3 regions of the Martelella endophytica genome follow, and region 2 is predicted to be linked to each of the others. Evidence: predicted binding sites of a transcription regulator. Region 2 holds the regulator's gene; each other region holds the start of a gene.
What was found. The regulator LexA, encoded in region 2, represses DNA repair genes until DNA is damaged. The targets are predictions, from matches to a motif close to TGTTCNNNNTGTGTTCNG.
Positions count from the first base shown of each region.

Region 1: the regulator LexA is predicted to act here: its motif matches at 4,643-4,660, upstream of TM49_RS16215 (ImuA family protein).
Region 3: the regulator LexA is predicted to act here: its motif matches at 4,544-4,561, upstream of dnaE (DNA polymerase III subunit alpha).

Region 1 covers NZ_CP010803.1:3,522,590-3,533,140, reverse strand. Annotated here, with positions in the region: gene TM49_RS16235 (restriction endonuclease) at 1-444, shown strand, start outside; gene dinB (DNA polymerase IV) at 614-1,732, opposite strand; gene TM49_RS16225 (SOS response-associated peptidase) at 1,791-2,444, opposite strand; gene TM49_RS16220 (ATP-dependent helicase) at 2,457-4,526, opposite strand; gene TM49_RS16215 (ImuA family protein) at 4,711-5,472, shown strand; gene TM49_RS16210 (Y-family DNA polymerase) at 5,387-6,910, shown strand; gene TM49_RS16205 (error-prone DNA polymerase) at 6,907-10,167, shown strand; gene TM49_RS16200 (hypothetical protein) at 10,444-10,551, shown strand, end outside.
Region 2 covers NZ_CP010803.1:3,278,623-3,289,173, forward strand. Annotated here, with positions in the region: gene TM49_RS14975 (ComEC/Rec2 family competence protein) at 268-2,721, shown strand; gene lexA (transcriptional repressor LexA) at 2,675-3,385, opposite strand; gene TM49_RS14985 (DUF982 domain-containing protein) at 3,566-3,883, opposite strand; gene TM49_RS14990 (RNA methyltransferase) at 4,170-4,952, shown strand; gene murI (glutamate racemase) at 4,945-5,751, shown strand; gene TM49_RS15000 (Nramp family divalent metal transporter) at 5,754-7,061, opposite strand; gene mntR (manganese-binding transcriptional regulator MntR) at 7,248-7,679, shown strand; gene TM49_RS15010 (YciI family protein) at 7,709-8,065, shown strand; gene TM49_RS23080 (DUF1127 domain-containing protein) at 8,176-8,385, opposite strand; gene TM49_RS15020 (ArsR/SmtB family transcription factor) at 8,502-9,218, shown strand; gene TM49_RS15025 (helicase HerA domain-containing protein) at 9,316-10,551, shown strand, end outside.
Region 3 covers NZ_CP010803.1:3,925,687-3,936,237, reverse strand. Annotated here, with positions in the region: gene TM49_RS18165 (50S ribosomal protein L11 methyltransferase) at 1-448, shown strand, start outside; gene TM49_RS18160 (YdeI/OmpD-associated family protein) at 517-1,074, opposite strand; gene TM49_RS18155 (GlxA family transcriptional regulator) at 1,191-2,201, opposite strand; gene TM49_RS23710 (hypothetical protein) at 2,301-2,477, opposite strand; gene TM49_RS23705 (hypothetical protein) at 2,470-2,637, opposite strand; gene TM49_RS18150 (LysR family transcriptional regulator) at 2,744-3,649, shown strand; gene TM49_RS18145 (exopolysaccharide biosynthesis protein) at 3,691-4,308, opposite strand; gene dnaE (DNA polymerase III subunit alpha) at 4,811-8,305, shown strand; gene TM49_RS18135 (porin) at 8,425-9,741, shown strand; tRNA gene TM49_RS18130 (tRNA-Leu) at 9,875-9,961, opposite strand; gene TM49_RS18125 (tetratricopeptide repeat protein) at 10,376-10,551, shown strand, end outside.

The DNA.
Region 1 (10,551 bases), 240 kb from region 2:
GATCAGCGCTTCATCAACTACCTTGCGAGCCATCCCGAACGGCTCAAGGACATTCACTGGCGGCAATTCGAGGGACTGACCGCCGAGTGGTTCCAGCGCGGCGGCTACAGTGTCGAGCTAGGGCCCGGACGCAACGACGGTAGCATCGATGTGCGGCTGTGGAACGCCGACGCACCGCCGGGCGCGCCGCCGGCGGTGATCGTTCAGTGCAAGCGCCAAAAGCGCAAGGTCGGGCGCGTGGTGGTGAAAGCGCTTTATGCCGACATGCTTGAGGAGCGCGCCGATGCAGGGCTTGTGGTAACAACGAGCGACATCAGCCCAGGCGCATCGAGCGACGTGAGCGCGCGTGCTTATCCGATCACGACGGCGAACCGCGCACAGGTGCAAGCGTGGATAGAGGCGATGCGAAGGCCCGAAGCGGGCTTGATAGCAGGCGCATTCTAATGACACGCGCTGTCATCGCGATTATAACTCGCGTTAGTTTTGCCACCTCCAGTGCTTTGAACCGGAAGGTCCGCTTCCGGCCCCTTTACTGCCGTTCACAGCGTGCCAAGGTTTTCTCTCGCTTCTGTCGGACCTGCAGAGTAGACGTCTCTTCCTTCGGTCGTGGGGATCACAGCAAACTCATCTGAGGCTCTCGTATTCCATCAGAGCTTTCCCCTAATGAGGAAAGGGTAATCCCGAGCAGGCGGATACCCTTTTGAATTGGAAACACCTCGGTCAGCATCACGTTGGCAATTCCAGCAATATCGCTTGCACTTCGCATATTTTGGCCAACCGTCCGGCTCCGTGTGATCTGCTGGAAGTCAGCATATTTCACCTTCAGCGTGACGGTCCGCCCACTGATCTGCTTGTTCTCAGCGTGGCGCCAGACCTTCTCTGCAAGCGAAATCAACTCCGCCCTCGCCGCCTCCAACTCGAATATATCGGCAGCAAACGTGTCTTCCGCGCCGATCGATTTGCGCGGCCGATCGGGCTGAACCGGCCGCTCGTCGATCCCCCGCGAGATCCGATAATACCACCCGCCCGACTTGCCGAAGTTGTCACGCAGGAAGGCGAGCGGTTTCTGACGCAGATCGGCTCCGGTCACGATCCCGAGCCGCTGCATCTTTTCGGCCGTCGCCGGCCCGACGCCATGGAATTTCTTGACGGCGAGGTCAGCAACAAATGCCGGCCCCATCTTCGGCGTGATCACGGCCTGACCGTTTGGCTTGTTCAGATCGCTCGCCATCTTCGCGAGGAACTTGCAGTAGGAAATCCCGGCAGACGCGTTGAGGCCGGTCACTTCCTTGATACGGGCGCGAATGATCGTCGCGATCTCGGTTGCGAACGCGATGCCTTGCTTGTTTTCGGTTACATCGAGATAGGCCTCATCGAGCGAAAGCGGCTCGATCAGATCTGTATGCTCGGCAAATATCTGATGAATTTGCGCCGAGACCGACCGGTAGACGTCAAACCGCGGTTTCACGAAGACCAGGTCGGGACAGCGGCGCTTAGCGGTCACGGAGGGGAGCGCGGATCGCACACCAAACGCCCGCGCCTCATAGCTGGCCGCCGCGACGACACCTCTGGCCGCCGAGCCTCCGACTGCGACCGGCTTGCCTCTCAAGTCGGGATTGTCGCGCTGCTCGACGGAGGCATAAAAGGCATCCATATCGACATGGATGATCTTGCGGATGACTGGGGCAGCACCATCCGTTTTGACCTCGTGGTCTCTTTCCAAGGCTGTCATTTCATCCAGGGCGGCCATGACCATCTCAAGAGCGTGATCCGTGACGACGTTATTCGTCTTAGGAGTTTTCAGGAGGGTCGACCACGACCAGCATGTTTCCGGGCAGCGGTCGCTGAAGGTGTTTCACATCTGCCCACTCGCCGGTGAGCCACAGAGCGACTTCCTCCGGCGTCGTCAGGATCGCCGGCATCGCCTTCTCATGAATGGGTTTGACGATCTCGTTCGGTGTTGTCGTAAGAAACCCGAACAGTTCGTATTCCTGTTCGCCATCGCGGACCTTCCGCACACCCTTCCACGGCGTCCAGAAACCGGCAAAGAACATCAGCGGCCGGTCGGGGTTCTGCGCAAACCAGGCATTCGGCACGCGCCCGCCCTCCACCTTGCTGGCGGGATCGGGTTCTGCAAATGACGTGAACGGCACGACGCAGCGGCTTGTCGGCCCAAGCCAGCGCCGCCAATGCGGAGATCCGACGTTGCGGATATTGGTGACCCCACGATCGGCCTTGCCTTTGACGAAGGCCGGCGGCGTCGGCATGCCCCAGGTGGCACTGACGATTTCCCGTTTGCCATCGCCACCGACGCGAACGATCGGCGCCAGCGTGTTGGGATAGACGTTGAGCGACGGCTCGTTCCATCCGGCCTTGTCGCTCATCGCCTTGCTAAACTGGACGACGGCATCCCGTGTCGTCGTCAGATTGTAGAGATTGCACAAGTCCCCTCTCCGTTAGCGCCACATCCCGCGCATCCGCGCGCCGACATCAAGCCGAACCTGCCGCGGGCCCGCGTTGTTCTGTTGCCCGGGCTTCACCACCGGCCATGTCCTGTTCTCAAAATGCTGCAACAACATAGCGGGAATGAATCGGGTCCGCGAGGCATAGACATGCCTGTCGCCGGTCGAGGACTGTCCATGCGTGAAGAAGCGCTGTGGAACGACAAGGTTCAGGCTGTCCCGTGCCCGCGTCATAGCCACGTAAAGCAGGCGTCGCTCTTCCTCGATGTCGTCGGTCGTGCCGACGCCAAGATCGGAGGGAATGCAACCGTCGACCGCATTGAGGACGAAGACCGAGCGCCACTCCTGCCCCTTGGCCGAATGGATGGTCGAGAGGATCAGATAATCCTCATCGAGCAGAGGCACACCGGCCTGTCCGGAGGTAGCATCGGGCGGGTCGAGCGTCAGCTCGGTCAGGAACCGTTCCCGTGACGGATAGCCAGCGGCAATGTCTTCAAGCTGCAGAAGATCGGCACGGCGCATCTCGAAGTCTTCATGGATGCGCTCCAGATACGGCTCATACCATGCCCGGACCCGGCCGATTTCAGCGGGCCAGCCCATGTTTGATTGGCGGAGGTCCGTTACCAAGGACACAAGACCCGGCCAGTCGGCTACTGCTCGCGCGGGCGCTGGCAGGGCCGCCAGTGTCTCTACCGGATCGGTGGTTTCAGCAATCGCGTCCAGCGCATTTTGCGCCGAGGCCGGCCCCACACCTGGCAAGAGCTGCATCAGCCTGAAGCCCGCCACGCGATCGCGCATGTTCTGGGCAAACCGGAGTGCTGCCAGCATGTCCTTCACATGCGCGGAATCGAGGAATTTCAGGCCACCGAACTTCACGAAGGGAATGTTGCGACGGGTGAGTTCCACCTCCAGCGGCCCACTGTGATGGCTCGCACGAAACAGCACGGCCTGGTCCTTCAGCCGCATGCCACCCTCGCGATTGTCGAGCACCTCGTCGGCAATGAACCGCGCCTGATCGCCCTCGTCGCGAACCGTCACCAGCCGCGGCTTTTCGGTTGAAACGCGGTCGGTCCAGAGATCCTTGGTGTAGCGCTCCTGGGCAAGACCGATGACGCCATTGGCCGCAGCGAGGATCGGCTGCGTCGACCGGTAATTGCGGTCGAGCGTGATCACATCGGCCTTCGGCGAGAATCCATTCGGGAAGTCGAGGATGTTGCGAACCGTGGCCGCCCGGAACGAATAGATCGACTGCGCATCGTCACCGACCACCGTCAGCCCCCGGCCGCCAAGTTTGAGCGCCATCAGGATCGAGGACTGCAGGCGGTTGGTATCCTGGTATTCGTCGACCAGCACATGATCCCAGCGTCCGCCGATCTCGGTGGCAAGCGCCGGATCGCCCATGGTCTGCGCCCAGTAGAGCAGCAGGTCATCGTAATCGAGGACGTTCTGGACCTGCTTGGCCTCGACATAGGCCGCAAACAGCTCCCTCAGTTCCTGTTCCCAGGCGGCACACCACGGAAAGTTCGCTCTCAGGATTTCCGAGAGTGGCGCCTCGGCATTGACGGTGCGCGAATAGATCGAAAGGCAGGTGCCCTTGGCCGGAAACCGGCTTTCTGTCTTGGAGAAGCCGAGCTCATGGCGGGCGAGGTTCATCAGATCGGCCGAATCCTCGCGGTCATGGATGGTGAACTGCGGATCGAGACCAAGCTCGATCGCATACTCGCGCAACAACCGGGCGCCGATACCGTGGAAGGTGCCGGACCAGGCAAGCCCGTCCGCCATGATCCCGGCCTTGTCACCAAGCGTCTTTGCGCAGATCCGCTCGACACGCTTTCCCATTTCGGCGGCGGCACGACGGGAAAAGGTCATCAGCAGGATCCGGCGCGGATCCGCTCCGGAGATGACGAGCTGGGCCACGCGATGGGCAAGCGTATTGGTCTTTCCGGAGCCCGCTCCCGCAATGATCAGCAGCGGTCCGCCGATGGCGCCATCAGGCAAATCCGTGCCATGCAGAACCGCGGCCCGCTGGTTGTCGTTCAATTTTTCGAGATGCGCCGCGCTCATACCGCCCTACCCTAAACCCCTTGTGATTCAACGACGCGCGCCTCACGCATCGGTGTTCTGTCCCAGTCGCCGTCCACAGGGCCCGCCAATGAGGTCGATTGACTCGAAACCTAAGAAAGAACAAATAAGGAACATATCGGAGAATTCCGCCGTTGCAAAGTCCTGAAGGAGACAGTCCGACACCATGCCGAACCCCGCATCCAGTCCCGCCATCGCAGAGCTTCGGGAGCGCATCGCGCATCTCGAAGGACCGGGTGGACGCGCGCGTTCGGTTCTGCCGTTCGGCCTGAAGGACATCGATCGCAGACTTCCAGGCGGCGGTCTGGCGCTCGGCTGTCTGCATGAGGTGGCGGGCGGCGGCAATGGCGCTGTCGATGGAGCGGCGGCTGCATTGTTCGTGGCGGGCATTGCCGCACGCACCCGAGGCAAGGTGCTCTGGGTGGTCACGCGACCAGACCTGTTTGCACCGGCCATCGCCCAGGCCGGGCTTCAGCCCGACCGCGTGATCCATGTCGAGGCCGGCGACGAAAAGGCTCTGCTCGCCTGTTTCGAGGAAGGGCTTCGCCATGGCGGGCTCGGCGCGGTTGTCGCGGAGACGGCGCGTCTTTCCATGACCGCCTCGCGCCGTCTGCAACTGGCGGCCGAGACTTCCAACACCATCGGGCTGGCTTTGCGCCGATGGCGACGGCAGACCGAGGCCGGCGATTTCGGGCAGCCGACGGCGAGCGTCACCCGCTGGCGGGTCTCCGTCCTGCCCTCGCGACCCCTGCCCGTTCCCGGCCTTGGCCGCGCGCGCTGGCTGGTCGAACTCATCCGATGTCGTGCCGGAGAAAGTGCCGATTTTGAACTGGAGGCGTGTGATGACACGGGTCGTCTCGCTCTTCCTTCCGAGGTGGCCGACGGATCGCCTCAGAAGGAAATCGGGCGACGCATCGCCTCCCGCTGATGCGCCGCTCGTCATGGCCGGCCGCACCGGCCGTCGCAGGCTGATCACGGCACTCGACGCCAATGCCGAACAGCTTGGCGTTCGGATCGGCATGGCCGTCACCAAGGCACAAGCCCTTGTGCCGGGCCTTATCATTGCCGATTCCGATCCTGCCGCCGAAACCGAGGGGTTGGACAAGCTGGCGCTCTGGGCGCTTCAGCGGATTTCGCCGGTGGTGATGGCCGATCCGCCGGATGGTCTCGTCATCGATACGACCGGCGCCGATCACCTGCACGGTGGAGAGGACGCCATGCTTGCCGACATGATCAGGCGTTTCGCAGCGGCCGCCGTCGAGGCGCGTGCTGCGGTCGCGGACACATGGGGCGCGGCGCATGCAGCAGCTCGGTTTCTGGCGCGACCTTCAATTGTTATCCCAGCGGGCGAAAGTGAGGCAATGTTGCGAACCATGCCGCTATCAGCGCTGAGGCTCAGTCCCGCAACAGTGTCCGACCTGCACACACTCGGCTTCGAGACTATTGGCGAGCTGCTGGATCAGCCGCGCGCACCGCTGACACTGCGCTTCGGCCCGGAAATCGTCCGGCGTTTGGACCAGGCGCTTGGCCGGATTGCCGAGCCGGTCGATCCGATCCGCTCGCCGGAGCTGGTCGAGGTGCGCAAGGCCTTTGCCGAGCCCATCGGTGCCCCGGAGACGATCGCCCGCTATATCGCCAAGCTCGCAGACGCCCTTTGCCTTGAACTCGAAAGGCGCGGCCTTGGCGCCCGGCGGCTGGATCTCCTGTTCCACCGCGTCGACAACACCATGCAGTTCGTCCGCGTCGGCACTGCCCAGCCGGTGCGCGATCCCAGACGCCTTGTCCGACTGTTCCGCGACAGGCTGGAGACCGTCGATCCGGGCTTCGGGATCGAGATCATGGTGCTGGTCGCCATCCATGCTGAACCCTTGCGGGAGAAGCAGACGATCTCGTCCCTGGTCGAGGAACCGGAAGCCGATGTCTCTGATCTGGTCGATGTCCTTGCCAATCGCGTCGGCGAACACCGGCTCTGTCGTTTCGTACCGGTTCAAAGCGATGTGCCCGAACGCTCGGTCGCTCGTATTGCTCCGCTGGCACCGGAAACCGGCCTCACATGGGACGGCGACTGGCCGCGGCCGCCGCGGCTGTTGCCGCGACCGGAGCCGATCGAGACCATGGCGCTTCTCCCGGATCACCCGCCCGTCTGGTTCACCTGGCGCGGCGTGCGTCGCCGCATCCGCCGTGCCGATGGACCGGAGCGGGTTCGCGGCGAATGGTGGAAGCGGGATGCCGAACTTACCGCCGTCCGGGACTATTTCCGGGTCGAGGACGATACCGGCGAGCGCTACTGGCTGTTCCGCTCCGGCGATGGCGAGCATGAGGACAGCGGCTCGCACCGCTGGTTCATCCATGGGATCTTCGGATGACCGGGCCGCGCTACGCCGAACTGCAGGTGACCACGCATTTCTCGTTTCTGCGCGGGGCGAGCAGTTGCGACGAACTGTTCGCCCGCGCCGCCGAACTTGGCATCGAGGCCATCGGTGTCGTCGACCGCAATTCGCTGGCTGGCGTCGTGCGCGCATTCGAAGCCTCAAAGCAGACCGGCGTCCGGCTGGTGGTCGGCTGTCGCCTCGATCTTGCCGACGGCCTGCCGGTCCTCGTCTACCCGACCGACCGAGCGGCCTATGCCCGGCTATGCCGATTGCTGTCGCTCGGCAAGAAGCGTGCCGGCAAAGGCAGGTGCCATCTCGAATGGACCGACCTCGTCGCCTATGGCGAGGGGCTGATTGCCGTCCTGGTCCCCGATCGCGCCGATGATGACTGCGCCTTGCATCTGCGACGGCTGCGGGAGGCTTTCGGGGACCGTGCCTATCTCGCGCTGACGCTGCGACGGCGGCCGAACGATCAGCTTCGCCTCTGGCAACTTTCGAACCTGGCCGCCGCAGCCCGGGTTCCGACTGTCGTCACCAATGACGTCCTGTTCCACGCGGTCGGCCGGCAGATGATGCAGGATCTCGTCACCGCCATCCGGCACAATGTCACTATCGACGAGCTCGGGCATCGCCGCGAGCGTTTTGCCGATCGGTATCTGAAGCCGCCGGAAGAGATGCATAGGCTGTTCAACCGCTATCCGGAAGCGCTCGCCCGCACGGTCGAGATCATGGACCGGTGCAGGTTCTCGCTCACTGAACTCGCCTATCAATATCCGGAGGAAAAGCTCTTTCCGGATCTGACGCCGCAGCAGGCACTGGAAAAGCTCTCCTGGGAGGGTGCCGCCGAGCGCTATCCCGAGGGCCTGCCCGACAAGGTGAGGTCCAATCTCGACCATGAGCTGGCGCTGATCGAGAAGCTGGACTATGCGCCCTACTTCCTGACGGTGAATGCGATCGTACGCTTCGCCCGTTCGAGGGACATTCTTTGTCAGGGTCGGGGATCGGCTGCCAATTCATCAGTCTGTTATGTCCTCGGCGTGACTTCGGTCGATCCGGATCGCAATGATCTCCTGTTCGAACGCTTTGTCTCTGAGGAACGCCGCGAGCCGCCGGACATCGATGTCGATTTCGAACACGAACGGCGAGAGGACGTCATACAGTGGGTTTATCAGACCTACGGCCGCGATCGATCCGCGCTCTGTTCCACCGTCATCCGCTACCGCGCCAAAGGGGCGCTGCGTGATGTCGGTAAGGCGCTCGGCCTGACCGAAGACCTGACGAAAACACTGTCTTCGCAGGTCTGGGGCTGGTCCGAGGGTGTCGAGGAAAAGCACGCTCAGGATCTGAACCTCAATATGAGCGACAGGCGGCTTCGGCTTGCTCTGGAGCTTGCACGCCAACTCGTCGGCACGCCGCGCCATCTCTCCCAGCACCCGGGCGGCTTTGTCCTGACCCGCGACCGGCTCGATGAGCTGGTGCCGATCGAGCCGGCAGCCATGGAAGACCGGCAGGTCATCGAATGGGACAAGGACGATATCGACATTCTCAAATTCATGAAGGTCGATGTGCTGGCGCTCGGCATGCTCTCCTGCATGCGCCGCGCCTTTGAGCTTCTCGCCGAGCACAAGGATATCCGGCTGGATCTCGCCACCATACCGGCCGAGGATCCGCGCACCTATGCGATGATCCGCAAAGCCGACACGCTCGGCACGTTCCAGATCGAAAGCCGTGCGCAGATGGCGATGTTGCCGCGCATCAAGCCACGCACCTTCTACGATCTGGTTATCGAGGTCGCGATCGTCCGGCCCGGACCGATCCAGGGTGATATGGTCCATCCCTATCTGCGCCGGCGCGAGGGCAAGGAAGATGTGACCTATCCCAAGCCGGAGCTCGAAGCGGTTCTCGGCAAGACGCTGGGCGTGCCGCTGTTTCAGGAGCAGGCCATGCGAGTTGCCATCGACTGCGCTGGCTTCACGGCCGGCGAGGCCGATCAGCTGCGTCGCGCCATGGCAACGTTCAAGCACACCGGCGGGGTGTCAAAGTTCGGCGCCAAACTGATCGATGGCATGGTCGCCAATGGCTATGAGCGCGAATTCGCCGAGCGCACCTTCCGGCAGTTGGAAGGCTTCGGCTCCTATGGTTTTCCGGAGAGCCATGCGGCGAGCTTTGCACTGATCGCTTATGCCTCTTCCTGGATGAAGTGCTGGCACCCTGATGCCTTTTGCTGCGGGCTGCTCAATGCCCAGCCCATGGGCTTCTATGCCCCGGCCCAGATCGTGCGCGATGCCCGCGACCACGGCGTCGAGGTTCGTCCGGTCTGCGTCAATGCAAGCCGCTGGGATTGCACGCTGGAACCGACCGATCGCGACGACGGGCGTTTCGCCGTCCGCCTTGGGCTGCGGCTGGTGAAGGGACTTGCCAACGCCGAGGCAGCACGCCTGGTCTCATGTCGGGAAGACATGCCCTTTGCTTCGGTCGACGACCTCTGGCGTCGCGCCGGTATTCCTGCCGCCGCACTGGTGGAACTCGCCGAGGCCGATGCGTTCAGGCCGTCACTCGGGCTTGCTCGTCGCGAGGCGCTCTGGGCAATCAAGGCCCTTAGGGACGAGCCGCTACCGCTCTTCGCCGCGGCTGCGAGACGCGAGGCCGGACTTGTCCCCGAGCAGGCAGAGCCGGAGGCTCTTCTGAAGCCCATGGAGGCCGGCCGAGAAGTGGTCGAGGATTACGGCCATGTCGGTTTAACTCTCAGGAAGCACCCGGTTTCGTTTCTGCGGTCGGAACTGACCCGACAACGGTTCAGGTCCTGCGCCGAAGCCATCTCCCTGCGCGACGGTCGCTGGGTCAACCTTGCTGGTCTCGTTCTCGTGCGCCAGCGACCCGGCTCAGCCAAGGGCGTGATGTTCATCACGCTTGAAGACGAAACCGGTGTTTCCAATCTCGTCGTCTGGGCCAAGGTGTTCGAGAAATACCGCCGCACCGTCCTCGGGTCCGGCATGCTTGGCGTCAAAGGACGGGTCCAGCGAGAGGGGGAGGTCGTTCATATCGTGGCACGTGAGCTGAGCGACCTGTCTTCCGAGCTTGCGAGCGTCGGGAGTCGGGATACGGTCTTTCCGCTTCCGCACGGGCGGGGCGACGAGTTTCATCATGGGACGCCGGGACCGGATCCGCGCGGAATGCCGAAGCCGCGCGATATGTTAGATCCCTATGGGCATATCGATGAGATCAAGGTGAAGACGAGGGATTTTCGATAGGTGCTTTTTACGTTCCCGGCCAGCACAACGAGCGAGGTTCAGCTTACAGAAAAGATTTTGACCACGGGATCGCCGCCTTTTCGGCCGGTGACTGTCTGCAATGCGCCCCCATTTCGGTCGTTGGTGACTATTCGTCTACAACCCTAAAGCGGACGTTAACGTGTTCCCGCGAAAGCCCACCCCTTCACAACGCCGAAGACGTGAACGCGGACAATTTCGCGGACCTGTGTTTCTAAGTCTTGGCCGGATGTGTATCCCAGGGCTACACTCCGACTCATGAAGGAAAAAGATGCCGGAATGCGAATCCGTGTCGAGCGGGAGCTTCGCGATGAATTCCTGAAGATGTGTCGCGAGCAGGATCGCCCTGCTGCGCAGGTCATCCGG
Region 2 (10,551 bases):
GCTGCCAAGCCGCAGAATGGGCGTTGTTGCGATGCGGTCGAATGTTGATACCTGCGTTTAGCAAGTTTTTTGGCCGCGTGGAAAGGAAATTCTGCACCACTTTCAAGCGGCGGCGATTGCATTCCCTCTACAACCGTTCCACGATACTCAGGGTTGCATGGGGCGTGGCCGGTGAAAGTGGAGGATAATGCAGCAGGAACCGCCGGCAGGCGGCAGAGGGCGCGAAGCGGCAGCGCGTTGCGGCGCCTCCGGCTGCTCCGAAGCAGGTTGAAAACGCCGACGTCGGGAGACGATGCAGCCGCAGCGCCCGAGCGGTTCCTGGGCACTGCCCGCGGCAATCTGACGCGGCTCATGGAAGAGGAACTCGCCTTTGGCCGCGCCTTTCTGCTTGCGCCGGTCGCGATTGCAGCGGGGGCAATCTGGTGGTTCTCGCGAGCCGAGGCGCCCGCTTTCTGGGCATTGATGCTCTATGGCACGCTCTTCATCATTGCCGCAGTCTTGCTGCGACACGCGCGCGCGCTGATCCGTCTCACCACGGCTGCCTGCGCCCTGTTCTTCGCCGGCGCGCTCTTTGCCGCGCTGCAGACCGACCGGCTTTCGACGGTGATGCTGGATTCGCCGGTGGTAACCCACGTCACCGGCATTGTCGCCGAGCGCGAGAAGACGACCTCCGGCTGGCGCTACGTCGTCGATGTTTCAGCGACGGACGATCCCGTCATCCACCGCCCGCCGCAGCGGGTGGCGCTTGTGGCGCGTGGGAACAAGCCGCCGGTTGCGGTCGGCGGCGGCATTTCCGGCCTTGCCCGCCTGTCGCCACCATCCGCACCGGCGCTGCCCGGCCTCGTCGACTTCGGCTTCCTCTCCTATTTCGATGGCATCGGCGCGATCGGCTATTTCTATGGTCCGCCGGAGCCGGCGGCGATGGCCGCAAACGCGCCGAAGCCGGGGGCGGTCATGCTTGCGATCGCGGAATTGCGCGAGGCGATTGCTGCCCGGATCCGTGCTGTGCTGCCGGGCGAATCCGGTGCGTTTGCCAATGCCATCATCACCGGCGAACGGAGGGCAATGGGGGCCGAAACGCTCGACGCGCTGCGCAACGCCGGCCTTGCCCATGTCATCGCCATCTCCGGACTGCATATGGCGCTCGCCGCCGGCATCTTCTTCACAAGCCTTCGGTTGCTGCTGGCGCTTTCCGTGCACGGCGCCGAGGCGTTCGCGACCAAAAAGGTGGCGGCCATCGCCGCGCTGGCGGCGGCGTTCTTCTATCTTCTCGTGTCCGGCATGCAGGTCTCCGCCCAGCGCGCCTTCCTGATGCTCGCGATCATGCTGATTGCCGCGCTGTTTGACCGTCCGGCGATCAGCCTGCGCAATGTTGCGGTCTCGGCGCTCGTCATTCTGGCGCTGTCGCCCTCTGAGGCCTCGGGTCCCGGCATGCAGATGTCGTTTGCCGCCACGGCGGCGTTGATCGCGGGGTACAGCCTCTGGCAACGCTCGGGCTCCCGGCGTCATGCCGAGTCGCGGCGCAACGGCGTGATCCGCATCCTGTTCCTGTTTGCCGCCGGCATCGTGCTGACCGCGCTGATTGGGGGGCTTTCGACCGCGCCCTTCGCCATAGCGCATTTCCAGCGCGTTGCCGGTTATGGCCTGTTGGGCAATCTTCTGGCGATGCCGGTGATCACTTTTATCGTGATGCCGGCTGGGCTTGCCGCGATGCTGACGATGCCGCTTGGCCTGCACGGGCCGTTCCTTCATGTCATGGGGGCAGGGCTCGATTGGGTGATGGCCACCGCCCACTGGGTGAAACAGCTCGGCGGGGCATTTTCCACGGGCAAGGCGCCGGCGGGTTTCCTGCTTCTGTTCACCGCCGGTTTCGTGCCCTTCGTGCTCCTGCGCACGCGCCTGCGCTATGTCGGGGTCGTGCCGATGCTGCTGGCATTCGGGCTTTTCGCCCGGGCTGGCGATCACAGCGCGGTCCGCATCCTCGTCTCCGAAGATGGTGATCTCGTCGCCATCGTGAGGAACACCAGCGCTGCCGTCAGCGACAAACGGCCGCCCGCCTTCATCTACGAGCAATGGCAGACCGCGCTCGCGCTTGAAGAAACCGTTCCGCCAATCATGGTCGAACCCGGCGAGCCCTTCATTGACGCCACCGATCGCCGCGCACGTCTGGACGATAACGCTGCCTGGCGTCGCGGGCGCGCCGAACTTGCCGGCCTGGTCAGCGAGGCATTGCTGACGCCTGACCGGTTTTACTGCAAGAAAGATCTATGGTGTGTGGCTGCACCGGACGGCCTTGTCGTGGTCCAGGCGCTGCATCCAGCCCTCGTCGGCCTTGCCTGCGACGTCGGCGATATCGTGATCAGCCTCTATCGTACCGGCTACCAAACCTGCCGAAGCGGCCGTTTTCTGGTCACCCCGCAAATGCGACGCGAGGCCGGTGCCATCGTCTTCACGCTGGCACCGGCTTTCGGCTTATCGGAAAAGGCCGAGGTTCACGACGGGATCACCACGGTCAGGCCGCTATCGGGGGAGGGGGCGAGAAAACACGCATGCACCGTCGTCACCATAGCACCCTCGGTCACGACGCTTGCACGAGAATGGAGCCGCCACCGTCTCTACGACTGGCGAAGCGGCGACTTCAGGTCGCCGATCGCCTTGCCGGAAAGGCTGGTGATCAGTGGTAGCGACGAATCAGGCCGACCAGCTTGCCCTGAACCTTGACCTGATCGGCGGCGAAGATGCGGGTCTCGTAAGCCGGGTTTGCAGCCTCGAGCGCGATCGATGCGCCCTTGCGGCGGAAGCGCTTCAGCGTCGCCTCTTCGTCATTGACGAGTGCAACGACGATATCGCCTGGAGCCGCCGTGTTGATGTTGCGGATGATCACGGTGTCGCCGTCGAATATCCCGGCCTCGATCATCGAATCACCCTGGACTTCCAGCGCGTAATGCTCACCTGCGCCCAGCATGTCGGCCGGAACGGCCATGTTATGGGTGTTTTCCTGGATGGCCGAAATCGGCACACCGGCCGCGATCCGGCCCATCACCGGAACTTCGGTGGAGCCGCTGTCGCTGCTCACAGCCTTGGGCGCGGCGACCTCTGCCTTCTTGCCGAGACTGCCTTCGATGACACTGGGGGAGAAGCCGCGGCGCGGCGGCTGCTGGGCGACGAAACTGTCCGGCATGCGCAGGATTTCCAGCGCTCGGGCCCTGTTTGGCAGGCGGCGGATGAAGCCGCGTTCCTCAAGAGCCGTAATCAGCCGATGGATGCCGGATTTGGAAGCAAGATCAAGCGCCTCCTTCATCTCGTCGAAGGAAGGGGGAATTCCGGACTCCTTCATTCGCTCGTGAATGAAGAACAGGAGTTCCTGTTGTTTACGCGTCAGCATCCCGCACCCTTTCGCAACCCATAGTATAAGAAACAAATACAGAACGAACTATATATGTTCTTAACATGTTCCGCAAGAGTGCGCTGTGGCATCCGTGTTCGGGATAGTCATACAAAACCGACGCCGAAAGCATTGGCTTTCGGCGGCGCACATTCGGTGCAAATTTCCAGCGTTGTGAGCTCAGGCGCTGGCGGCTGAAGGGAGGCCGAGATTCAATTTTCTGGCCATCGTCTTGAGCGTCTGCTTCCGCGACGTCTGCAGCATGCCGGCTTCGAGAGCGGCCGCGACAAATGCATCGCGGGCCTGGCCCAGATGGCCGGGCTGCTCACCAGCGCGCACGCAAAGCTCAAGGGCGTTTTCGAAGTGCGGACCCTGTTTGACCGGCCATCTGCTCTTGAGAACATCCTCAGCATGGCTAGGGCCTTCGATCGTGAGGGTGTGGCCATCCTTGGCGCGAATGTGAACCGGGGACGTCCAAAAGGCGATGAGACGGGTCATGGTGGATATCCTTGTCTTGGTCGGGAAGGGCATCGATTTATGATAGGGGAACTGCCTGCGAGGCAGTTTTGTTCCCGCCGCCGAGTGCTTTATTGAGGGAGCCGGGTTCACGATCAGCACCAGCGGCTGGCGGCGCACTTCCGGGCGCGATTCGGCAGAAGTTCCATCGCGCCGGATTGATTTGGCGACGCCGACGCCCTAATCAGTCGGTCAGTCAGGTTCGTCGGCAAATGGTGCAGAAACCATCAGGTTGCGAGCCTCTTTTCCGGAGAATGAAGAAGAGACGATGGCAGGAACGAATTCGGAGCGCACCATGATTGCCGAAGGACCGGTGGTCATTCTGGTCAATCCGCAGCTTGGCGAGAACATCGGCATGGTGGCGCGCGCCATGGCCAATTTCGGACTGGCGGAGCTCCGCCTTGTCGACCCGCGCGATGGCTGGCCGAGCGAGACGGCGCGGGCCGCCGCCTCCAAGGCCGATCACGTGATTGACGGCGCCCGAGTGTTCGACCGGCTCGAAGATGCGATCGCCGACCTGAACTTCGTCTATGCGACGACGGCGCGAAGCCGTGACGGCTTCAAGCCTGTGCGTGGGCCGACCGTTGCCGCGCGCACACTGCGGCAGCGTTTCACCGCCGGCGAGCGGACGGGCATCCTGTTCGGGCGTGAGCGCTGGGGGCTCAGCAATGAGGAGGTGGCGCTTGCCGACGAGATCGTCACTTTCCCGGTCAATCCGGCCTTTGCATCGCTCAACATTGCCCAGGCCGTGCTGCTGATGTCCTATGAATGGATGAAATCCGGTATGGCGGACGAGGCGGAGACGCCGTTCCAGGCGGTCGAGCAGACGCCGGCCACCAAGGAGGACCTGTTCGGCTTCTTCGGCCACCTTGAGGATGCCTTGGATGCGCGCGGTTATTTCCGCCCTGCCGACAAGCGACCGCGCATGATCGAGAACCTCCGCTCAGTCTTCACGCGCCGAGCCATGAGCCTGCAGGAAATCCATGTTCTAAGGGGTGTTATCTCCTCGTTTGATCGCTACCGGCGCAAGGAGAACGACGACAATGACTGAGGCTGCCGGCCCGGTCCTGGTGTTCGATTCGGGCATTGGCGGGCTCACCGTGCTGCGCGAGGCGCGGATGCTGATGCCGGAGCGCCGCTTCGTCTACGTTGCCGACACCGCGGCCTTCCCCTATGGCGACTGGGACGAGGAGGCGCTGTTGGCGCACATCCTTGCGCTTTTCGAACGGCTGATCGAGGATATACGGCCCGTCTGCGTCATCATCGCCTGCAATACCGCGTTCACGCTTGCGGGCGCTGCATTGCGGGCGCGGTTCACCGAGATGGATTTCGTCGGGACGGTTCCCGCCATCAAGCCGGCCGCCGAACGCACCGTGTCCGGTCTGATCTCGGTTCTGGCTACGCCGGTCACCGTCAAGCGCGATTACACCCGGACGCTGATCGAAAGCTTCGCCAGCCATTGCCACGCCCGGCTTGTCGGCTCCCGCTATCTGGCCGCACTTGCCGAGGACTATATCTGCGGCATCGAGGTTTCAGACAAGGCATTGTGGGACGAGATTGCGCCGTGCTTCGTCGAGGAGGAGGGGCGGCGCACCGACATCGTCGTGCTCGCCTGCACTCACTATCCTTTCCTTGCCAACCGGTTTCGCAAGCTCGCGCCGTGGCCGGTGGACTGGATCAACCCGGCAGAGGCAATTGCCCTGCAGGCCCGGCGGGTGATCGGCCGGCATGGCGGCGCAGATGCCATCAGCGGCCCCAATCCGGATTTCGCCGTCTTCACGGGCAATGCCAGCCCGGCGATGAAACGGCTGATGCAGGGCTTCGGCCTTTCCGTCGCCCCGCCTGCCTAGCCTCAGTCGAGGCCGGGGATCGGCACGCCGAAGGTCTGGGCGAGCAGCACCAGGTTCAGCGAAAGAACGGCGGCTGCACCGATGATGGCGAGCGCACCAATGAGACGGCCATTGGCGAATTCGCCCATCACCTTGCGGCTGCGGGTAAAGATCACCAGCGAAATCATCGGCACGGGGAGCGCGATCGACAGGATGATCTGGCTCACCACCAGTGCCTCGGTGGCATTCACGCCAAGCGCCACGACGACGAAGGCCGGCACCATGGTGATCAGCCGCCGCAGCCAGATCGGAATGCGGAAGCCGATGAAGCCTTGCATGATCATCTGGCCGGCCATGGTGCCGACGACCGAACTGGAAATGCCCGAGGCAATCAGCGAAATCAGAAAGGCGGCCGCCGCCGCGCCGCCGAGCAGTGGTGTCAGCATGTGGTAGGCGGTTTCGATTTCGGCGACTTCGCTGTGGCCGTTATGGAAGGCGCTCGCCGCCATCATCACCATCGCCATGTTGACGACGCCCGCAACGGCCAGTGCCAGCACCACCTCGACGTTCGAGAAGCGCAGCACGCGCCGCTTTTCGCTGTCGTTCTTGACGGCCACACGATGCTGGGTGAGCCCCGAATGCAGATAGACGGCGTGCGGCATGACGGTGGCGCCGATAATGCCGACGGCGATTGCAAGCGCGGTCGCATCCGGAATGTCCGGCCGCACCAGGTGGAAGCCGGCCTCACCCCAGGCGATCGGGGCAATGAACAGCTCCACGACATAGCAAAGACTGATGACGCCGATGAGGCTGCCGATGATCAGCTCCATCGGGCGGAAGCCGCGACTTTCAAACAGCAGGATGCCATAAGTGACAACCGCCGTGACACCCATGCCCGCCATCAGCGGCATATCGAACAGCAGCGCGAGGCCGATGGCACCACCGAGGAATTCCGCGAGATCCGTGGCCATCGCCGCGATCTCGCTGACGATCCAGGCAATGATGACCACGGGCTTGGAAAATTCGTCGCGACAGACTTCTGCGAGATTGCGGCCGGTGACGATCCCGAGCTTGGCCGACAGTGCCTGGAACAGCATGGCGATCAGGTTCGCAAACAGCACCACCCAAAGCAGGGCATAGCCATAGCCGGCGCCGGCCTGGATATTGGTCGCGTAGTTGCCAGGATCGACATAGGCAATCGAGGCGATCACGGCAGGGCCGGCAAAGAGCAGCGCCGCGCGCGGCCTCACCTTGCCGGATGCGAGCGCCTGCTCGATGGCCGTGTTGGTCCTGTCCGTCAGTGACGGGCGCTTGGAGGGCAGATCTGACATGGGGCGGGGCACACCGGTATTGTAGAATTATTCGAAATATAGCCTAGGCTACATATTTGTCAAACGTCGTTATCGGCGTCTCTGTTCCAACGAAAAGTTTGCCTTGCGCGGACCCTCAGGATAGAACGATACGAAGAGAATTTAGCCACGGCTACAGATTCGCCCGGCTGGGAAAGAGGGCAGCGGATGACGGAAGATGACAGAACGGCGGACGCAGAGGCGGCCGACCGATTTTCGAAGGTTCGCTCGGAGCGGGCGAGCGCGCTTCTGGAGGATTATACTGAACTCATCGCCGATCTCATGGCCGAGCATGGCGAGGCCCGCATCGCGGATATCGCCCGCTCCATGGGCGTGGCCCATCCGACCGCAACCAAGGCGGTGGCGCGCCTGAAGCGGGAAGGGCTCGCGACCTCGAGGCCCTATCGCGGCGTGTTTCTGACACCCGCCGGCGAGGCCATGGCGGAGGAGGCGCGTCAACGCCACGGTATCGTCCGCGACCTGCTTCTGGCCGTCGGCGTTCCGGCTGAAGCGGCCGAACTTGATGCGGAGGGGATCGAACACCACGTCTCGCACGATACGCTGCAGGCTTTCGCGGCCTTTCTCGAACGCAAGAACTGAGTTCGCGCCTGCTTGCGGTTTGATGTCCGATGGTTCATCATCCGATCATGACCAAGTATCTGATTTCCTTTCCGGCCGAGGCCATGGTCCTCAGCGACGCCGATCTCGAGCGCGCCGTCGTCGATTCGCATGCTGTGATCGAGGAAGCCAAGGCCGCGGGGGTCTATGTCTTCGGCGGAGGGATCGACGAGCAGGTCGACCCCGTTCTGGTGTCAGCCGACCACACCGTGTCCGTTTCGGTCTATCCGGGAAGCCGACTCAATGGCGGATTTACAGTTCTGGAGCTGCCCTCTCGCGAGGCTGCCATTGAATGGGCTGCCAAGATCGCTGCAGCCTGTCGCTGCCCGCAGGAGCTTCGCGCCTTCATGTACAACCCGGCAAGCTGAAACCGGCTCCGGTTTATATCGTGTGATGGTAGCGGCACTTAGCTGCCCGACATTCTGGTTTAGGCGTATCTCCGTCGACAGCAGGTGAGCCCGTTTGACCGCAAACCAAATCAGTCCCAGAACGGTCTCCCGGCTTCCTGCCGCGCCTCGTCGGGGGTGACGCCGATATCGCGCAGGTGGTCGTCGGAAAGCTGGAGCAGCACCAGTCGCTGGCGTCGCCGCTGTGGCCAGTGGACGAAGACTGTCCGCATCAGCCGTGCCGAAGCGCGCCGGAGTGTGCACAAAAGCATGGGGGATGCGGTTGAATCGATCTCGGTCATGGTTTTCCTCATCGGTTGATGACGAGGGATCTAGGCCGGATAGGCGCTTCAGTGTTTCGGTCGCCACCGAAGTATCGGGCGCTGACGTGGTGGCTGGCGGGTGCTAGATTGCGGCCATGACGAACATGGTCTCAGCCAATACGCTCGCATCCGTCGCCGCCCTGATCGGTGACGTCGCGCGGGCCAATATCCTCTCCGCCCTTCTCGGCGGACGGGCCCTGACGGCGGGCGAGCTTGCACAAGCGGCCGGCGTTTCGCCGCAGACGGCAAGCGGCCATCTCGCGCGCCTTGTCGACGGCGGGCTGGTCAGCGCCGACAAGCAAGGCCGGCATCGCTATTTCCGCCTTGCCTCGAACGAAATTGCCGACCTTCTCGAGCAACTGAGCGCCGTTTCCGCCGCAGGGCCGCGCCGCTACCGGCCGACCGGACCGAAGGACGAGGCGATGCGGGTGTCGCGAACCTGCTACGACCACATGGCGGGAACCATCGCGGTGGCGCTGACCGATGCGCTTGTCGAAGGCGGCCACGTCGAAATCGAGGGCCGCTCCGGGATCGTGACAGAAAAGGGGTCAGCCTACCTTCAGGGCTTCGGCATTCCGCTGGACCGCGCCGGCGAAAGCCGCCGTGTCTTCTGCCGCGCCTGCATGGACTGGAGCGAGCGGCGCTATCATCTCGGCGGCTGGCTTGGCGCTGCGGTGCTGCTGCGGTGCGAGGAACTGCACTGGGTTCGCCCGGTCAAGGACAGCAGGGCGCTGCGCCTCACCCGGGCCGGGCAGGCGGGGTTCTCCGAAGTCTTTGGCCTGCGCGAAGAGGTGCTGCGCATCGTCACATAAGCTGATAACGGAAAGCTGTGGAAACGCCTTCCGTGTCTCCACCGCCGCCGCTCCGACCTGATAGAACGGATGCAATCCACAGAAAGGGTATGACGCAGTGCAAGTCGACATCGATATGGGAACGACATCGACGGGTGACGTGGCCAAACTCGATATCGAGGAGCTGCTCGCGACCCGTCTTCTGGTGCAGGGCAATTCGGGCTCGGGCAAATCGCATCTTCTGCGGCGTCTTCTCGAACAATCGGCGAAATGGGTGCAGCAGGTCGTCATCGATCCCGAGGGCGACTTCGTCACGCTTTCCGATGCCTTTGGGCATATCGTCGTGGATGCCGAGCGCTCCGAAGGCGAGCTGATCGGTATTGCCAACCGCATCCGCCAGCATCGCGTTTCCTGTGTTCTGACGCTTGAAGGTCTGGAGCTCGAAGACCAGATGCGCGCCGCGGCCACCTTCCTGAATGCACTGTTCGATGCCGATCGCGACTACTGGTACCCGGTGCTGACCGTGGTCGACGAAGCGCAGATGTTCGCGCCGACCGCCGGCGGCGATGTGATCGAGGAGGTCCGCCGCCAGTCTCTCGGTGCGATGACCAACCTGATGTGCCGCGGCCGCAAGCGCGGGCTGGCCGGCGTGATCGCGACTCAGCGGCTGGCGAAGCTTGCCAAGAACGTCGCAGCCGAAGCCTCGAACTTCCTGATGGGCCGTACCTTCCTTGATATCGACATGGCGCGCGCCGCCGATCTTCTTGGCATGGACCGGCGCCAGGCGGAACAGTTTCGTGACCTGAAGCGCGGCAATTTTGTTGCGCTCGGCCCGGCGATGAGCCGCCGGCCGCAGAAGGTCACCATCGGCCCGGTTGAAACGTCGGCGCGATCATCGAGCCCGAAGCTGATGCCGCTGCCGGACAAGCCGGAGGATGTCGAGGACCTGATCTTCACACCGGATCCGGAGGATCTTGCGCGTCAGGCGACGGCGCCGCGCCGGGTCACGCCGCGGCCGCGGCCGACCGTCGAGATCATTGATCAGCTGTCGAAATCCTCCGAGACTTCAGAGGTTCACGAGCCGCGCGGTCCACGGGTCGCCGTGATGTCGGACGAGGAAAAGGCAGACTGGATAGCCATGACCCTGTCGGAAATCACCGGAAACCCGGATTCGGCTTTCCGTTCGGATTCAGAGCTTTATCAGGATTTCCTGATGCGTGGTCGGATGAAGCGGATTTCCGGCGCGCCGCTCTCCATGTCGGCCTTCAGGCGGCGACTCGCCATTGCCCGATCGGGCGCGGATGCAGCCATGGTGGAGAGCGAGGCCTGGCAGATGGCGCTGACGCTGCTCGAC
Region 3 (10,551 bases), 650 kb from region 2:
CGATACGGTGCTGAAGGCGGAGCGGCCGCAGAACGCGCTTGACCTCGGGACCGGCACGGGTGTTCTGGCAATGGCCGTGCGCATGCTGGCGCCGATCCCGGTGCTGGCGACCGATGTCGACCCCGTCGCCGTCCGCGTCGCCCGCGCCAATGCGCGGCTGAACGGCATCGTCTCCGGCGTCGATTTTGCGACGGCGCCTGGGTTTCACCACGCGGCCTTTGCACGGGCCGCCCCCTTTGATCTGATCATCGCCAACATTCTCGCCCGGCCGCTGATGAAGCTCGCGCCCGGGCTTTCGCAGCATCTGGCCCTCGGAGGCTCGGTCATCCTCTCGGGCATTCTCGCCGAGCAGCGTTGGAAAGTGCTCTCGGCCTACAATACCGTCGGCCTTCGCCATGTGCGCACCTACTGGCGCGACGGCTGGGTGACGCTGCTGCTGAAAGGCTGAGTTTAGGCGCGCGAGAGCAGCTTCGGGTTCTTTACACGAAAATGAAAGCCGACAATCCGCGAGCCGATCTAGAGCGGTTCGCCACGGTTCAGTTGCTCTAATATCTTCTGCATCCGTCTCGAGCGCGTTTCGGGCTTCTTGGCTGTCGTGAGCCTGTAGTAGATCGGGAATCGGTTGCCCCTGCCGAGCGTCGCGAAGAACGCTTTTGCTTTGGGATGCGCTTCGAGAGCGTCCAGAAAGTCTTGCGGAATGACCATATCGGCCTGGCCTGAATAGGCTGCGTCCCAGCGACCATCCGCCTTGGCTTCTTCGACCTGGCTGAGGCCAAAGGCCGACATCTTGCCGTCTGCGATGAGGGTCTCGGCGTGCTCCCTGTTTTTCTGGGACCAGTTGGACTTTCTTCTACGGGGGGTGAGGCGCTGAAGGTATGAGTGGTCGTCGAGCGCGTTCTTGCGACCATCGATCCATCCCCAGGCGATGGCTGCGATGACGCATTCCTGCCAGTTGACCGACTGCTTGCCGGAGCCTTTCTTGAAAATTCGCACCCAAAGTTCGGTCTCTTCGGCATGGTTTTTGCCAAGCCAACTGGCCAGATCATCTGCGGTTTTGAATTCAACATGTTTCATGAGGAAACCATATCAGGGTCGGTCGGAGGCTGCCACGGGTTGTATCTTCTTCGCATCGCTGTGAGGCTGCATTCTTCACTCTCGGCCTCCAGTCCACCTGGTCTTTGCGGCGTTGCTCAGACGGCGAGGCTCATCGCGTTTTCACGCACGACCATGCGGGCCTGGCGGCGCTGCGCCCGTTCCTGCTGCGGCGAGCAGTGATAGATCTCGCGGTAGCATTTGGAGAAATGCGAGGCCGAAACGAAACCGCAGGCGACCGCGACATCGACCACCGGCATCGCCGATTGCGCCAGCAGGCGGCGGGCGCGGTCGAGTCGGATTTCGAGATAATAGCGCGCTGGCGAGCGGCCCATTTCCTGGCGGAACAGCCGCTCGATCTGGCGGCGCGACAGGCCGACGGCGTCGGCGATCTCGATCAGCGACAGCGGTTCGGCGAGGTTCGCCTCCATCAATTCGATGATCTGCATCACCTTGCCGTTCTGCACGCCGAGGCGGGCTCTCAGCGGCAGGCGCTGGCGCTCGGTCGAAGGCCGGACGCGGTCGGTCAGCGCCTGTTCGCAGATGGCATTGACCAGGCCATCGCCGAATTCACGGCCGATGAGGTTCAGCATCATGTCGAGCGAGGCGGTGCCGCCGGCGCAGGTATAGATGTTGCGGTCGATCTGGAAGAGATCGGCATGGGCATCGATTTCCGGGTTGGTTTCGGTGAAACCCGGAAGGTTTTCCCAGTGGATGGCGCAGCGCTTGCCCTTCAGTAGGCCGGCGCGGGCAAGAAGATGCGTCGCCGTGCACATGCTGCCGATGCGACAGCCGCGATTGTTCAGTTCGCGCAGCCAGGCATCGAAAGACTTGTTGTAGTAGTCCTCGACGTCGAGCCCGGAACAGACCAGCACCAGGTCGGCGCGCTTTTCGCCCATCAGGGCACGGCGCTCATCGGCGAGCGAACTGTCGCTGTCGATGGCGATGCCGCTTGAGGAATAGACCTTGCCGCCGAGATCGGAAGCGATACGCCAGCGAAAGGCCTCGTAACCGAGCATTCTGTTGGCAATGCGCAATGTCTCGATCGCGCCGGAAAACGGCAGAAGCGAGAATTGGGGTATCAGATAAAAGACGAATGATCTCACCATTGTGCACACACCGCCAAATAAGGAGCCGCGAAAAACTTAACTTCTGCAAGAAATCGGGCCGCCAATTGTCTATATGCGACATTGACACAAGCAAAAGCGTCAGGAAAGACGATGCGCCGCAAGTCCGGCGATTTTTTGCCCGGACGGCTGGCAGAATGGCGCGATTTTTCTCGATTTGACGATCATCATGCAGACGTGATGCGGTTCGCCGCAGCGCAGCATGCCTTGGCCCGGCCGGGCCAGCCGGGCCTGGCCGGGGCATTGCCGCTCAGTCATAGATCCAGAACTTCTCCTTCGCGACGACGTCGTCGCGCAGATGCGGCGGTATCCGCGAAAGGCTGCGCTCCAGCATTTCCTTGCGTCGCTGTTCGTCGCTACGCCGTGTCAGGTTGGTGAACGGGCGGATGAGGTGGTGCAGTATGGCAAACAGGCCCATGGCTCTTCTCCTTCGTTGATGACGGTGAAGATAGGCGGCTTTGACATTCAATCAAACGAAATGTTATGACGGTTCATGTCAAAATAATTGAACGATAGGTGGCACGATGACCAACCTGATGCAGACGCCTCTGCCGGTGCTCGACAATGACATTCTCCGCACCTTCGTCGCGATCGCCGAGAGCGGCAGCTTTTCGGCGGCGGCCGAGACCGTGTTCCGGACGCCCTCCGCCGTTTCGATGCAGATCAAGCGGCTTGAGGAGCAGCTCGGTATCCAGCTCTTCGTTCGGGATGCCCGTTCCGTGCGGCTGACCGAATCGGGGGAGACCCTGCTTTCCTACGCGCGGCGCATGCTGGCGCTTTCCAACGAGGCGATGTCGCGCTTTCGCCGGCCGGACATGCAGGGCGTCGTTCGCCTTGGTGCGACCGACGATATCGGCGAGCGGATTCTGCCCACCATTCTCAAGCGGTTCGCCGAGGCCTTTCCCGGCGTCATGGTCGATGTCACGATCGACAACAGCATCGGCCTGAAGAAACGCCTGAACGAACAGCGGCTGGACCTGACCCTCCTCAATACCGGCGATCTGGCGGCCGACGGCGAAGAGACCGAGCTGATCCATCGCGAGCGCCTCGTCTGGGTCGGCGCCCGCGGTGGCACGGCCTATCTGAAGGAGCCGCTGCCGGTGTCGATGTGGGAGAGTTCCTGCGCCTGGCGCGCCGAGGCCGTGAAGCACCTCTCTGCGGCGGACCGGCGCTACCGCGTGGCCTATATGAGTGCGACGACAATGGTGCAAAGGGCTGCCGTGCTGTCCGATCTCGCCGTGGCGCCGCTTGCCGCCTATTACGTGACCGACGACATGGATGTGCTTGGCGCCGAGCACGGCCTGCCGGAGCTCGGCCATTACGACATTGGCCTCAGACGCGGGCCGGGCGGTGGCGAACTCGTCGAGGCGGTTGCAGATGCGATCCGCCACGCCTTCCGCTCAGTGCAGGCGCAGAGCCGCGCGGCCTGACCGCACTCGAGACTAATGATTTTGAGGCTTTCGCTCGCACTTCAGAAGATGAGGGCGAGCAGAGCGCCTGCGGCGAGCACGACGAGACCGGCAAGCAGGATCGCGACCACGCCGACGATCGAGCCGACGATGATGCCATAACCATCGCGCTCGGTGACCGAAAGGCCGATAATGCCGAGTGCCAGCGCCGGCAACCAGTTGCCGAAGGGGATGGGACAGAACACGACGATGGCGAGGATCAGCGCATAGGCACCGAGAAGGCGCTCGGAGCGCCGTGTCTTCAAAAACCATGCACGCGGGCGGATCCCGCCCTCGATCCATCTGAGCCAGGGCAGGATCTTGTCCAGCGCATCCGCGCAGCGTTTGCCATCGATCGAAACGCGCGCAATCCGCTCCGGCAGCCAGATTGCATTGTGGCGTGAGGCCATCATCTGCCAGGCGATGAGGATGAGCGGAATACCAAGGACGAGGGTCGCGCCCGGCGGTAGCGGCACCAGGTTCGGTATGGCAAAGACAACCAGGAATGCGCCGAACGACCTGTCGGCAAGCGCCTCGTCAAGCTGGCGAAGGCTGACGCGTCCGCTTTCATCCGGCCTGAGCTCGGCGAGAATATCCGAAAGCCTGCGCCCGTGTTCCGCTTCTGCTTGCTCGTCTGCCACGCTGTCCGTCCATCGTTCGTTAGGGTCGTGCAAGATGTAGGGTGTTGCGGACGACAAGTGAAGCCTGGCGGAGGCGATGCTGCCGTGACACCGCTTTTGCGCCCGGCCGGGTGCGTGCAAACAGGAGCCGCGACCACCGGAACGCATGGCCAGTCATTTTTTTGCATCTCCAAGTGGTTGAATCCAAATCTGATTCGCTCAGGCGAAAAAGGCCGCGGATAAAAATGATTGTAATTAGAACAAAAACGGAACAGTATAAAAACAGATAAGGAACAGGAGCTTGGAAATGACCGACATCATGAGAGACATTGCTGCATTCTTTTCCATCAGCATCTTCGTCGCCAGCATGGCGCTGATCATCGGTGCCTTCTGAGACGCGCCGCCATGCCCCGCCATCCGGGAAAAGCTTTCTGTGCATTGTCGGCGCTGAGCCGGCGCACGAAGTGCCACGGCGGGGCTTTGTCTTTATAGTGGCGGCCGGACTTTGGTGATGGAGCTGAATATGGCCGGTATGGATGCACGACGGGATGAAACTGCGGACGCGGACGCACGGGCGGTCAGTTTCGTTCATCTTCGCGTGCATTCCGCCTATTCGCTCCTCGAAGGAGCGCTGCCGCTGAAGACTGTGCTGAAGCGGGCTGTCGCCGATTGCCAGCCCGCTATCGCGGTGACCGATACCAACAATCTCTTCGGTGCCCTGGAGTTCGCGCAGAAGGCGGTCGGCGAGGGATTGCAGCCAATCATCGGCTGCCAGCTCTCCATCGACATGGAGGATGGCAGCGACGGTGAACGCCGCGGCGGCTCGCATCTTCCGGTCAAGCTGCCGTCGATCGTGCTGCTTGTTTCCAATCCAGAGGGCTATGCCAATCTTCTCGATCTTGTCGGTGAGGCCTATCTCGGCGGCAATGGAAATGACAGCGTTCATATCAAGAGCAGCTGGCTTGAGGGACGGACCGAAGGGCTGATCGCGCTCAGCGGCGGGCCGGGCGGCCCTATAGATCAGCCGCTAGCCCTCGGTTTCGAAGAGAAGGCGATTGATCGGCTATCGCGGCTGAAGGCGCTTTTCGGCGATCGGCTCTATGTCGAGGTTCAGCGCCACGGTGAATACGACGTGCAGCAGGAGCGCCGCGTTCTGAAGCTCGCCTATGATCTCGATCTGCCGCTCGTTGCCACCAATGAACCCTTCTTTCCCGCGCGCGAGGATTTCGAGGCGCATGATGCGCTGATGGCGGTTGCCCACAATGCGATCGTGTCGGATGACCGCCGGTTTCGTCTTACGCCGGATCATTACCTGAAGCCCCAGGCAGAGATGGCCGCACTCTTTTCCGACCTTCCCGAAGCCTGCGAGAACACGATCGAGATTGCCCGGCGCTGCAGCTTCATCCTCAACACCCGCGACCCGATTCTGCCACGGTTCACCGGCGGCGCCGAAGATCCGGAAGCCGCGGAAAAGGCGGAGGCGAACGAGTTGCGCCGGCAGGCGCTGGAAGGGCTCGAGAAACGGCTCGCTCATGTCGGTCTGAGCGAGGGGCACAGCCGGGAGGACTATTTCACCCGCCTCGACTATGAACTCGGCATCATCGAAGGCATGAAATTCCCGGGCTACTTTCTGATCGTTTCGGACTTCATCAAATGGGCGAAGGAACACGATATCCCGGTCGGGCCCGGCCGCGGCTCCGGTGCGGGTTCGCTGGTCGCCTATGCGCTCACGATTACCGACGTCGATCCGCTGCGGTTTTCACTGCTGTTCGAACGCTTCCTTAACCCCGAACGCGTGTCGATGCCCGACTTCGACATCGACTTCTGTCAGGATCGGCGTGAAGAGGTCATCCACTACGTCCAGCAGAAATATGGTCGCGCCCAGGTCGCGCAGATCATCACCTTCGGGTCGCTGCAGGCACGCGCGGCGCTGCGCGATGTCGGCCGCGTGCTGGAGATGCCTTACGGCCAGGTCGATCGCATCTGTAAGTTGGTGCCGAACAATCCGGCAAACCCGGTGACCCTTGCCAAGGCCATCGAGGACGAGCCGAAATTCCAGGAAGCCGCCGAGGAAGAGCCGATTGTCGGCCGGCTGCTGACGATCGCGCAGAAGATCGAGGGGCTCTACCGCCATGCCTCGACCCATGCCGCCGGGATCGTCATTGGTGACCGGCCGCTGTCCAAGCTCGTGCCGATGTATCGGGACCCGCGCTCGGACATGCCGGTGACTCAGTTCAACATGAAGTGGGTCGAGCAGGCGGGGCTGGTGAAGTTCGACTTCCTTGGCCTGAAGACGTTGACGGTGCTGAAGACGGCGGTCGATTTCATTGCCCGGCGCGGTATTTCCGTCGACCTTTCGACCGTGCCGCTCGGCGATCCGCCGACCTACGAGATGCTGGCCCGCGGCGAGACGGTCGGGGTGTTCCAGGTGGAAAGTGCCGGTATGCGCAAGGCACTCATCGGCATGGCACCCGACCGTATCGAGGATCTCATCGCGCTGGTGGCGCTTTATCGTCCGGGTCCGATGGAGAATATTCCGGTCTATAATGCGCGCAAGCATGGCGAGGAGGAGATCGAGTCGATCCATCCTGTGATTGACCATCTCCTGGCCGAGACCCAGGGCGTGATCATCTATCAGGAGCAGGTGATGCAGGTCGCCCAGGTGCTGGCCGGCTATTCGCTCGGCGAAGCCGACCTTCTGCGCCGCGCCATGGGCAAGAAGATCAAGGAGCAGATGGACAAGCAGCGTGTCCGCTTCGTCGAAGGCGCTGTCGAGCGGGGAGTGAAGAAGGGGCGGGCGGACGAGATCTTCGACCTGCTTGCGAAATTCGCCAATTACGGTTTCAACAAGTCGCACGCTGCGGCTTACGCCATCGTCTCTTATCATACGGCCTATCTGAAGGCGCATTACCCGGTCGAGTTCCTGGCCGCGTCGATGACGCTCGACATGGCCAATACCGAAAAGCTCAACGACTTCCGTCATGATGCCAAGCGCCTCGGCATCGAGGTCGTCGCGCCTTCGGTGCAGACCAGCTATCGTCATTTCGAGCCGGGCGAGGCTCGCATCTATTATGCGCTCGCCGCAATCAAGGGTGTCGGTGAGGCCGCGGTCGATCACATCGTCGCCGCCCGTGGCGACCGGCCTTTCGATAGTCTCGAGGATTTCTGCCAGCGCATCGACCCGAAACAGGTGAACCGGCGGGTCCTTGAAAGCCTGATCTGCGCCGGCGCCTTCGATTGCTTCGGCAAGGACCGCGCGGCCCTGCTCGCCGGCCTCGATCGGATCATCGGCTTTGCCCAGCGCACGCAGGATGATCTCGTCAGCGGTCAGGGCGATATCTTCGGCAGCAGCGGCGGTGTCTCGGCCATCGTTCTGCCCGACTATACGCCGCTGCCCGATTCGGAACGGCTGATGCGTGAGTATCAGATGCTCGGCTATTACCAGACGGCGCATCCGCTCGATGCCTATGCGGACCTTCTGTCGAAGATGCGGGTGCAGAGCTTTGCGGATTTCTCGCTCTCGGTGAAGAACGGCTCCGATCGCGGCCGTCTTGCTGGCACGGTGGTTGGCAAGCAGGAGCGCAAGACCAGAACCGGCAACAAGATGGGCATCATCGCCTTTTCCGATTCGACCGGACAGTTCGAGGCGGTGCTGTTTTCCGAATCGCTCTATCAGTATCGCGATCTCCTGGAGCCCGGCACGTCGGTTGTCATCACCGTATCCGCGGAAATGCGGCCCGAGGGTATAGGCATGCGCATCCAGACGGTGCAGTCGCTTGAGGAGGAAGCCGTGCGCCAGCAGAAGGCGATGCGAATCTTCCTGCGCAACGAATCGCCGCTCGCCTCGCTCGCCCGCCATCTCAATGACAATGGCGACGGGCTCGTCTCCTTTGTCGTCATCCAGAACGATGGCTTGCGCGAAGTCGAAGTGGAACTGCCCGGAACCTATCGCCTCTCTCCGGAAGTGGCGTCGGCCATGCGGGCGGTCTCGGGCGTCATCGACGTCGAGCTGGTCTGAGCGAAGGGCCGGTTTAAGGGCGGCGTATCTGCTGCGCCCGCCGCAGGTGTGCGGGCGGGAGATTCGCTTGTCGGGCGGAGAAGGGGACTGCCGGCCGCTCGCCGGAAGCATGTGAAGGCTTGTTTTTCTTTACCTTTTGTAAAGATTTGTGGCGGCAGGGCACGAACTTGTTGCCAATCCGCAACAGCAAGCGGGTAAGGAAGGGGTCGAGGGCAGAAACAGGACGTTTCGCGATTGCGATCAGCAGCCGCTCTTGTATGTTCATCTTCGGAAGCGAGGGCGAGACGGCCCAATCTTCTTCTAACCAGGGGATGGGGCAGGGAACGCCTCGGCGAAAATCCCAGACCCGCTTTAAACCTTATTTGGAGGTCATTATGAACGTTAAGAGCCTTCTCCTCGGCTCCGCTGCCGCCTTTGCTGCAGCTTCGGGCGCTCAGGCGGCCGACCCGGTAGTGGTCATCGAGCCTGTAGCTGCTAACTACGTAGAAGTCTGCGACGCTTTCGGCGCCGGTTTCTTCTACATTCCGGGTACTGAAACCTGCCTCGACTTCGGCGGTTATATCCGTTTCCAGGTCGACTTTGAAACGGGCGATGCTGCTCGTCTGAGCGATGGCGACTGGGGTAGCTGGACCCGTGGTCACCTGGACATCACGTCCAAGACCGACACCGAGCTCGGCACGCTGACCGGCGTTATCAAGATTAACGCTGAGTATTCGAGCAACACCTACTTCAACGGTAGCGGCGTCAAGCTCGACCAGACCTACCTTGGTCTTGGTGGCTTCCAGGCTGGTTACTTCACCAGCTACTGGGATGATGGCCTCGTTGGCGAAATCGACGATCTGTCGGGCGAAACCAAGTTCAACTCGATGCGTTACGGCATCGTTGCCGACGGCTTCATCGCTGGTCTCTCGGTTGACGCTCTGAGCCCGTCGATGATTTCGTATGACTACACGCCGGCTTCCAACCACGTTGGCTTCTCGAGCCGCATCGGCTTTGCTGCCGGTGGCGTCGACATGAAGCTCGATGGCGGTTACGACACCTACAACGAAGAAGGTTCGCTCCGTCTGATGGCTGGCTTTGCTCTCGGCCCGGGTGAACTTAACTTCGGTGCTCAGTGGGCCAGCGGCTGGAACGCATACGCCAACAAGGCCGACGATTACTTCGGTCCCGGCGCCTACTCGGATTGGGCTGTTGCTGTTGGTTATGGTCTGAATGTTTCGGACAAGTTCAAGGTAACCCCGGCCTTCCAGTACACCCATCTCGACGACACGGCTGCTGGTATCGAGGCCGACTCGTACTGGCAGGGCGGCGCTCTGTTCGAATACGAGATCGTCGACGGTCTGGCTGCCAAGCTGAACCTTCAGTACTACAAGGCTGACGACGCTGACGACCAGGACCTGTTCAACGGCTGGTTCCGTCTGCAGCGCGACTTCTAATCTGAAGTTGACGTAATCGAGAAAGCCCGGTCTCCGACCGGGCTTTTTTTGTTGGTTGGGTTGCCGATATGACGGAGACCGGCCCGTGGCGGTCGTCGATATGTTGTCGTGGTGTCGGAGGGCGGTGCCAGGGTGGTGCGGACGGCGGGGATCGAACCCGCATGACCAGAAGGTCGAGGGATTTTAAGTCCCTTGCGTCTACCAGTTTCGCCACGTCCGCGGGGCGCGGTTCTGTGTATTACGGCTTTCCAAGCGGCGCAACTCGCCTGCAGCGGCTTTCAGCGATTTGGCTGCGGCTATGCGGCTTTTTTCGTGCCCTGTGCCTTTGCGGCTCCGGTTACGTTTTGTTAGCCGTTCGGTCTATTTCACAAAGTGTGTCGCTTGCGTCACAGTAATTGGCTTGAAAATCCCGTAGAACCATTCTCTGCAGGTCCGTCCATTTCCCGCCACAAACGCGGAGCATCTGTGGGCCTCAAGCCGCCGGCGAAAAGGGCGGATAGTAAAGGGTCATGCGGCAGCGGCGCGAGGCCTTGCGGATGGCAAGGGCGGCTCTGGGCCGAAGCTTCGGTAGAAGATGCGTTTGATGATGATGCACAGTCTCAGACAGATCGGGTTTTGCGTTGCCGTGGCCGGCATGCTGGTCAGCGCACCGGCGCTTCGGTCGGCAATGGCTTTCGATATCTCTTCCGACGTGCCGAAGGATTCCGGTCGGTTCGATCTGTTCCGCTTCGCCTTCAAGGCCTACAAGAACGGCGACAAGGAAAAGGCCGTCGAGGCCTATCGCTATGCCGCCGAGAAGGGGCATACCGG